2 regions of the Mesorhizobium sp. RCAM 05104 genome follow, and region 2 is predicted to be linked to the other one. Evidence: predicted binding sites of a transcription regulator. Region 2 holds the regulator's gene; the other holds the start of a gene.
The links. Region 2 encodes LexA, which represses DNA repair genes until DNA is damaged. Its sites were predicted from a motif close to TGTTCNNNNTGTGTTCNG; they were not measured.

Region 1 (4,403 bases), 3.6 Mb from region 2:
CCTCGATCATGTCGCCCGTCCGGCTGACATCGAGCCGTTCCAGCGTCCGGACCGGACTGTTGGCTTGGCACTGCGTCGAGCGGAAGGTGGTGAAGTCATGCCGGCCGAGCAGGACTTTCGCCGCTTCGTGCATGGCGACGGCGTCGAGCCGCTTCGGCACCCACCACACCTTGCCCTTTTCCAGCGCCGAGGGCGCACGGCGGTTGAGGATGCGGTAGAGGTAGTGGCGGCCGGTGGCCGAGAAGCGCGCGTCGAAATCGTCCGGGACAACCATCGCCTTCAGTATGGCAACATGTGCGCCGGCAGCCTGCAGATGGGCGTTCACGGCGTCGCGCACCTTGTCATCAGGCCATGCCTTGGCGAGGTCGACATGCGCCACCTGGGCCGTCGCATGCACGCCGGCATCGGTGCGGCCGGCGGCGCGCAACCTGACCTCTTCGCCGCAGAATTTCTCGATCGCCTGCTCGATCGCCTGCTGTACCGAAGGCTGATCCGCCTGGTGCTGCCAGCCGGCAAACAGACTGCCATCATATTCGATGTCGAGGCGAAAACGCGGCATGCTAGAGCATGATGCCGAAAAGTGTGGAGCGGTCTTCGGACGACATCATGCTCTTTCTCTTTGAGCTAGAGGCGGATCCAGATTTCAGGTCGATTCGACCTGAAATCATCCGGCTCTAGGGCTGTTGTCGCTTACGCGGCGAGTGCCGAGCCAAAGGCCGAGGCGTAGACCAGCCTGCCGGCTTCCGGCGCGTCGCCCCAGGCCAGCGCCTGCAGCGCCTCGCCCTGGTACTCACTCTCGAAGTTTTCGGCGCGTGCGTGGCTGTAGCCGAAACGGCTGTAGTAGACCGGATCACCGAGCACCACGGCCAGCGTCTCGCCGGCGTCCCTGAGGCGGATATGCGCCTCGCGGATCAGCGCGCCGCCGATGCCGCTGCCATGGAACGAAGGCTCCACCGCCAACGGTGCCAGCGCCACGGCCGCAAAGCTCTTGCCGCCATTGCGGACAAACAGCCGGGAAAACAGAATGTGGCCGACAACCTGGCCGTCCTCTTCCGCCACCAGTTCGGCAACGGCGTCGCCGCCGGTCACCAGCGCGTCGACCAGCCCGGCCTCCGCCTGCTGGCCGAAAGCGTGTTCCTCGACGAGGCGGATGGCCTCGCGATCCCGCGGCGTCGCCGCGCGTATCGACATCATGCTCATGAGAATTTCATTCCTTTTTCGATCTTGGCCCCGCGCAGGAATTCCGACGCGGCAGCGGGCCTTCCGCCCGCCCGTTGAACTTCGACCAGCCTGATCGCGCCTGCCCCGCAGGCGACCGTCAGCTGGTCATCGAGAATTCCTCCCGACTCGCCCGCGCCTTGCGAAAGCACCGAGCGAAGCAGTTTCAGCCGCTCCGGGCGGCCGCCAATTTCAATCTCGGACCACGCGCCGGGAAAGGGCGACAGGCCACGAATGTGATTGTGGACCTCGGTCGCCGAGCGATTCCAGTCCACGCGAGTCTCCGATTTATCGATTTTCTTGGCGTAGGTCACCCCTTCCACCGCTTGGGGGGTAAATGTCAGGGTGTCCCTTTCCAGCCGCGCCAGCGCTTCCACCACGAGTGCGGCACCAACTCCCATCAACCGATCATGCAGGTCGCCGGCCGTCATATCGGGTTCGATGGGGCATTTTTCAACCATTCCCACCGGGCCGGTGTCGAGCCCCTCTTCCATGCGCATCATCATCATGCCGGTTTCGCGGTCGCCCGCCATGATGGCGCGCTGGATGGGCGCCGCCCCGCGCCAGCGCGGCAACAGCGATGCATGGCCGTTGATGCAGCCGAGCCGCGGCGCCTCGAGAACCGCCTTCGGCAGCAGCAAACCGTAGGCGACGACCACGGCGACGTCGGCCCGCAGGGCGTGCAAAGCCGCCTGCTCGGCCTCACCCTTGAGCGACAACGGCGTGCGCACCTCGATGCCAAGCCGCTCTGCCTCGCGCTGCACCGGTGACGGCGTCAGCTCCAGCCCGCGCCGCCCGGCGGCGCGTGGCGGTTGCGTATAGACGGCTGATATCTCATGTCCGGCATCGCCGATCGCGCGCAGCGTCGGCACTGAAAACTCTGGCGTGCCCATGAAGATGACGCGGAGGGGCATTCCCCTATCCCACCAGCTTGCCCGGCGCCTTGTCCCTGGCGAGCTTCTTGAATTTCTTCACCACCATGTCGCGTTTCAGCTTCGAGATGTGGTCGATGAACAGCACGCCGTTGAGGTGGTCGATCTCGTGCTGCAGGCAGGTCGCCATCAGCCCCTCGGCTTCGATCTCCTGCAGTTTGCCGTCGCGGTCGAGGTACGTGACCCGCACCGCCGCCGGACGTTCGACCTCGGCGTAGTAGTCCGGGATCGACAGGCAGCCTTCCTCGTAGACGGAGCGCGCGTCGGCGCTCTCCAGGATTTCCGGATTGATGACGACATGCGGCGCCGGTGTCTCGTCTTCCTTGGCGAGATCGATCACCAGCATGCGCAGCGGTTCACCGATCTGGATCGCCGCGAGCCCGATGCCGGGTGCGTCATACATGGTTTCCAGCATGTCGTCGGCTAATTTGCGCAGGGGCGCGTCGACGCGCTCCACCGGCTTCGAAACCTGGCGCAGGATGGGGTCGGGAAGGATGATGAGCGGCTTGATAGGCATGGCGTTCCACGTAAGACGTCCAGCGAAAAGCGTCAACCGGGGCGCCTGGTTGGCGTTCACGTTTTGATCTGTGCCGACATGCCGAATCATCTATGCTGTCCACATGAATGACCTGACATCCATCCTTTCGGAGCCCGTCGCCCGGCTTGGCGCCTCCACGATCACGCTCGGCCATGCGCTGGCTTTCACCATGTTGCTGTTTCTCGGCCTGTTCGTGGCGCTCGTCATCGCGCTGTGGCGGTCGGCCAAGGCGCGCGCCGTGGCGGCCGCGGAAGCCGCCGACCATGCGCGCGATGCAGAGGCGCGGATGGCCGGCATTCTGCAGTCTCAATCCGAGATGCAGGGCCGCATGGGTGCCATCGCCGAGGTGTTCGGGGCACGGCAGGCGGAACTGACGCAGTCGATCGGCCAGCGCCTCGACGCCATGACCGGCCGCCTCGGCCAGACCATGACCGAGCAGACCAAATCCACGCATGAGAGCCTGGCCAAATTGCAGGAGCGGCTGGCGATCATCGATGTCGCGCAAGGCAACATCCAGTCGCTCGCCGGCCAGGTCGTGCAGTTGCAGGCGATCCTCTCCAACAAGCAGACGCGCGGCGCCTTCGGCCAGTCGCGCATGGAGGCGATCGTCGCCGACGGCCTGCCGCACGGCGCCTACGAATTCCAGGCGACCCTGTCCAACGGCAGCCGGCCCGATTGCCTGGTGAAGATGCCGAACGGCGCGCCCTCGCTTGCCATCGATGCCAAATTCCCGCTGGAGGCCTGGAATGCCATCCGCGCCGCCGACGGCGTCGAACTGCAGAAGGCCGCCTCGCAGGCCTTCCGCCGCGACATCGAGGTCCATGTCCGCGATATATCGGAAAAATACCTGATCCAGGGCGAGACGCAGGACACCGCCTTCATGTTCGTGCCGTCGGAATCGGTGTTTGCCGAGATCCACGAGAATTTCGAGGCGATCGTCCACAAGGCGCACCGCGCCCGCATCGTCATCGTCTCGCCGTCACTGCTGATGCTGTCGATCCAGGTCATCCAGGCGATCCTCAAGGACGCCCGCATGCGCGAGCAGGCGCACCTGATTCAGGGCGAAGTCATCCGGCTGATGGAGGATGTCGCGCGCGTCGACGAGCGGGTGCGCAAATTGCAGGTCCATTTCGGCCAGTCGGCCAAGGACATCGACGACATCCTCGTCTCGACATCGAAGGTGACCAAGCGCGGCCAGAAGATCGAGGCGCTGGAGTTCGGCGCGCAGCCTGCGGAAGACGGCACGGGCGGGGCCTCGTCGGCACCGGTTGCGAAAGTCGAAGGCGGCGCGCGCGTCGCCGATTCGAAGACCGGACAGCTCAGGCTGAGGGTTGTCGAAGGCGACGACTGAGCCGCGCTACTGCTCCTCGACGATGGCCATACCGTGAAATTCCGGCAGCCAATGCAGCGCCGAGCGGTGCCATTTCTGCTGTGTGGGGATCAAATCCTCGCGTTGCCGCGCGGTTCCCACTCGAATTCCATAGACCTTTGGGCCATCTCCGACCGACGTGGCGTAAAGGTGCGAACCGCAGTCGGCGCAAAAGGCTTGGGCGCGCTTGGCGCCGCTCGCCCCGGTCTTGGTATAGATCTTCGGCGTACCCTTGGTGATCCGATAATGATCCTCTGGCGCCGGAACCGTCACGCGAAAAGCCGTGCCGGTCAGTTGCTGGCAATCCGTGCAGTGGCAGATCGAGGTCTTTTCCGGGTCGACCTCC
Region 2 (4,403 bases):
GCCATCGCAGACCATATCAGGGGCAGCGTCGGTGGCGCCGAAGGCGAAATCGCCGCTGCGCTGATCGTCGGCGTGCGCGCCGGCATTCCCGATGAAATCAACGAAGCGATGCGGCGGACCGGCATCTATCACATCATTTCCATTTCCGGACTGCACATGGCGCTGGTCGCCGGCACCATCATGGGTTTGCTGCGCGGCGCGTTCGCCCTGTTTCCGGACTTTTCCGCGCGCCGGCCGGTCAAGAAATACGCGGCAGCCGCAGCACTTTTTTCGATCGCCGCCTATCTCATCATCTCGGGCGTCGTCGTTGCCGCCGAGCGCAGCTTCATCATGCTGGCGGTGATGCTGATTGCCGTGCTGTTCGATCGCGCGGCACTGACCATGCGAAATCTGGCAATCTCGGCGATCGCCGTGATCGTGGTGTCGCCGCATGAGGTGGTCGGCCCAAGCTTCCAGATGTCGTTCGCCGCGACCGCGGCGCTGGTCGGTGCCTATGCCGGCTGGTCGGATCATCGTGCGGGAAAGACGAGACCGCCGCCGCCAAAGCGGTCATTGCCCAGTTTCCTGACGCGAAAATTCCTGCTGGCGATGGGTGGCCTTGCCATGACCTCCATCATCGCCGGCAGCGCGACGGCGCTCTTCGCCATCTGGCATTTCCAGCGCGTGTCGCCGCTCAGCCTGTTCGCCAATCTGGCCGTCATGCCGATCGTCTCGCTGGTTGTGATGCCTTTCGCCGTCCTCAGCGCGCTGGCGATGCCGTTCGGCGTCGACGGTCCCTTCCTCTATGTGATGGGCAAAGGCCTGTCCGCGATGATCGCCTTGTCGGCGTGGATCTCGGAACGCTCACCGATCGATGCCGTCGGGTTGATTTCACAGCAATCCGTGCTGCTGGTGGCGATCGCCCTGGTCATCGCGACGATGGCGACAACGTGGCTGCGGCTCCTGGCTCTGCCATTCGCGCTTGCCGGCCTGTTGACCGTTTCGGATACGCGCGCGCCGGATGTGCTGATCTCGGAGGACGCGAGGCTAGTGGCGCTGCCGATCGGCGGCGGCGAACTCGCGGTCAGCCGGGCGCGTCCGAACGAATTCACCGTCGACAACTGGAAACGCGCACTGGCATCCGAAACCGTCGTCGTGCCGGAGGTGTTCGACAAGGGAGACGGACAATTCGACATCGCGGATTCCGCCGAACTGCCGCCGGGAGCGCCTTTCTACTGCACCGCCGGCGTATGTCTCGCAAGGCACCCGTCTGGCGCTATCATTGCGCAAGTCGAGGATCGCAAGGACGCGTGGAAGGCCTGCGGCTTCGCGGAACTGATCGTCATCAATGACGCGACAGCTTATGATCCCTGTCACAATCCGCTGGTTCTGGTCATCACCAAGCGGCAACTCGCCCGCAAAGGCAGTGCGGCCGTCTTCTTCGATCGTCGATCGGCAATCATGCCAGCAACGGTCAGCTTCGCTGTGAACAGGCCATATCGACCTTGGCACACCCAGCGCAAATTCTCACGCGAGGCGAGGGGCCTGCCGCCCTATCGCAACCCTGAAAAGGCGGTCACCAGCACTGATCAGTAGCGCCTGATCAGCCCAACGAGCTTGCCTTGCACCTTGACCCTGTCCGGTCCGAAAATGCGTGTTTCGTAGGCCGGATTGGCGGCTTCGAGGGCAATCGAGGCACCCTTGCGGCGAAACCGCTTCAGCGTCGCCTCCTCGTCGTCCACCAGTGCCACGATGATCTCGCCCGGACTTGCGGTATCGGCATTGCGGATGATGACCGTATCGCCATCGAAGATGCCGGCCTCGATCATCGAGTCGCCCTTGACCTCCAGCGCATAGTGCTCGCCACCCATGATCATGTCCGGCGGCACCGAGATCGAATGCGTCTGATGCTGGATGGCGTCGATCGGCACGCCGGCGGCGATGCGACCCATCACCGGGATCGACACCGCGGAGACCACGTCGTCGTCATTGCCGGCCGAGGGCATGCGTGAAGACGCCGGCTTGATCTGCCGGCCAAGGCCGCCGCCTTGACCGAGGCTGCCCTGGATGACGCTTGGAGAGAATTTGCGCGCCGCGTTGAGGCCGGGCGCGATCGAATCGGGCAGCCGCAGCACTTCCAGGGCGCGCGCCCGGTTCGGCAGCCGGCGAATGAAGCCGCGTTCCTCGAGCGCCGTGATCAGTCGATGAATTCCGGATTTTGAAGCGAGATCGAGCGCTTCCTTCATTTCGTCGAAGGATGGCGGAATGCCGCTTTCCTTGAGCCGTTCATGGATGAACATCAGCAGTTCATGTTGCTTGCGCGTCAGCATGGCGGCCCCCGAGGCATTGAACGAAGGTTTGAACCAGAATCGAAAAACAAACCCAGAACAAACACTATCTGTTCCAGTTGTGTTCCGCAACCGTTTAAAGTTTAGTGAATTTGTTAAGACGGCTGAAATTATTTGGCGCCTGGCAGCGGGCCGTGATCCCCGGCCGGCCGCCGCCACAGTGCACTTGCACGCGTTGAAATTGTTATGGTTAACGGCCTGTGGACCAGCGTGTGCCGAGGCTTGGCCTCAATCGCCCAGAGACGTCGGGAAGCTGCTTTTTCACTTTCACCAATCGTTCGCCCGCCGTGAACGAAACGAAGCCAAAACGCCAACTCTTGCCCGAGAAATTCCTATGTCGGCTTTTGCCTCAGTTCGTCTACCTCACCGCTTGTTTGGGCTGCCGTCACCGGCATGGACATAGACATGCAGCGTATAGCCGATGTGCACCGTCATCAGCGCTTTCGCGCGTTCGATGTCACGATCCAGCGCTGCTTCCATGAGCGCGGTGTGATGTTCGATCGCGACAGCCTGGCGCAACGCCTCCATGGCCTCCTCATAGCCATGCAACTGGCCGGTGGCCGCCCGCAAGGTTGGCGCAAGGCCCAGGAAGCGATGATGGCGACGCAACTGATCCGCGATGGTGGACTGGAAGTTGAGCAGCCAGGGGGATGTTGCCGCGCTGAGTAGCGCCGCGTGGAAAGCCTCGTGCTTTTCGTCCCATCCGTCGACCACTTCATCTGAAGGGTCATCAACCGCCGTCTTGCAGCGCGACAGCCGGTAGTGGGCCGTGACGACGGCATCTTCCCATTGATGGCCGCCTTTCTCGATCGATTCCTGGAGCAGAGGCAGCTCAATCACCAGCCTGGCGCGTGACAGATCTTCGAGTTCGGTGCGCGAGACCGCAGCGACGGCGAAGCCGCGATTGCTGATGGAAGTCACCAGGCGCTCCGCCTCCAGTCGCGACAGCGCTTCGCGCAACGGCGTCCAGCCAATGCCATAGCTATTGCGCAGCGTGCTGAGCTTGAGCGGCGCGCCGGGCCTCAGGCGGGTGGTGAGGATATCGCGGCGCAGCAGCCTGTAGGCCGCTTCAGTCTTCGAGTGTCCTTCATCCAACATCGTTGCCATCCCACGCACTGGACGCCAGATTATATATGAAAGCCTTCCATGGTGTAAATTATATATAATATTTGACACAATCCGGCAGACTGCGCATGATCGGTCGGCCGACTTCACCTGTCGTGTTCATTTGGACGTGCCTGTGCGCGGAGGACATCGATCATGAATGCAATTCCCAATCTCGCAACAATCGAGGCGATGGATGCCGCGGATCCGCTGCGCTCCATGCGCGATCGCTTCGTCTTGCCGGAAGGGGTGATCTATCTCGACGGCAATTCGCTGGGTGCCGCTTCACCGGCCGTCTTCAACGAGATCCAGAAGGCCGCGACACAAGAATGGGCGCACGACCTCATCCGTGCCTGGAACACCGCCGGCTGGTTCGACATGCCGGTCGCGCTCGGCGACCAGCTCGGACGCCTGATCGGCGCCGCGGCTGGCCAGACGGTGGTCTGCGATACGACCTCGATCAACATCTACAAGGTGCTTCACGCGGCGCTTGGCATGCGGCCAGACCGGTCGGTCATCGTCGCCGAGGGCGACAGCTTTCCAACCGACCTCTATATGGCCGAAGGCGTGGCATCGACGCGACCGGGCACTGTGCTGCGGCTCGAGGGCGTCGATGCGCCAACCATCGAAGAGCTGATCGATGAGCGCGTCGCTGTCATCCTGGTCAACCACGTCAACTACAAATCCGGCCAGTTGCGCGACATGGCGGCGCTGACGCGCAAGGCCCATCAAGCCGGCGCGCTGATCGTCTGGGACCTCTGCCACACGGCGGGTGCCTTGCCGGTCGAGCTCGACGGCGCCAATGCCGATTTCGCTGTCGGCTGCACCTACAAGTACCTCAATGGCGGCCCCGGTTCGCCGGCCTTCATCTATGCTGCAAAGCGCCACCATGGCGATGCCCGCCAGCCGCTCAGCGGCTGGTGGGGCCATGCGTGGCCTTTCGCCTTCGAACAGGGCTATGCGGCGGGCGTC

Region 1: AC56QP_RS16580 (DNA recombination protein RmuC) is a predicted target of LexA. The motif match lies at 2,721-2,738, and genes of this name have one in related genera.

Annotation. Positions count from the first base shown of each region.
Region 1 covers NZ_CM185033.1:3,387,025-3,391,427, forward strand. The annotation lists gene truA (tRNA pseudouridine(38-40) synthase TruA) at 1-559, opposite strand, end outside; gene AC56QP_RS16565 (GNAT family N-acetyltransferase) at 691-1,200, opposite strand; gene fmt (methionyl-tRNA formyltransferase) at 1,197-2,132, opposite strand; gene def (peptide deformylase) at 2,137-2,667, opposite strand; gene AC56QP_RS16580 (DNA recombination protein RmuC) at 2,771-4,039, shown strand; gene AC56QP_RS16585 (GFA family protein) at 4,046-4,403, opposite strand, start outside.
Region 2 covers NZ_CM185033.1:6,947,884-6,952,286, forward strand. The annotation lists gene AC56QP_RS33915 (ComEC/Rec2 family competence protein) at 1-1,575, shown strand, start outside; gene lexA (transcriptional repressor LexA) at 1,569-2,309, opposite strand; gene AC56QP_RS33925 (GntR family transcriptional regulator) at 2,691-3,425, opposite strand; gene kynU (kynureninase) at 3,588-4,403, shown strand, end outside.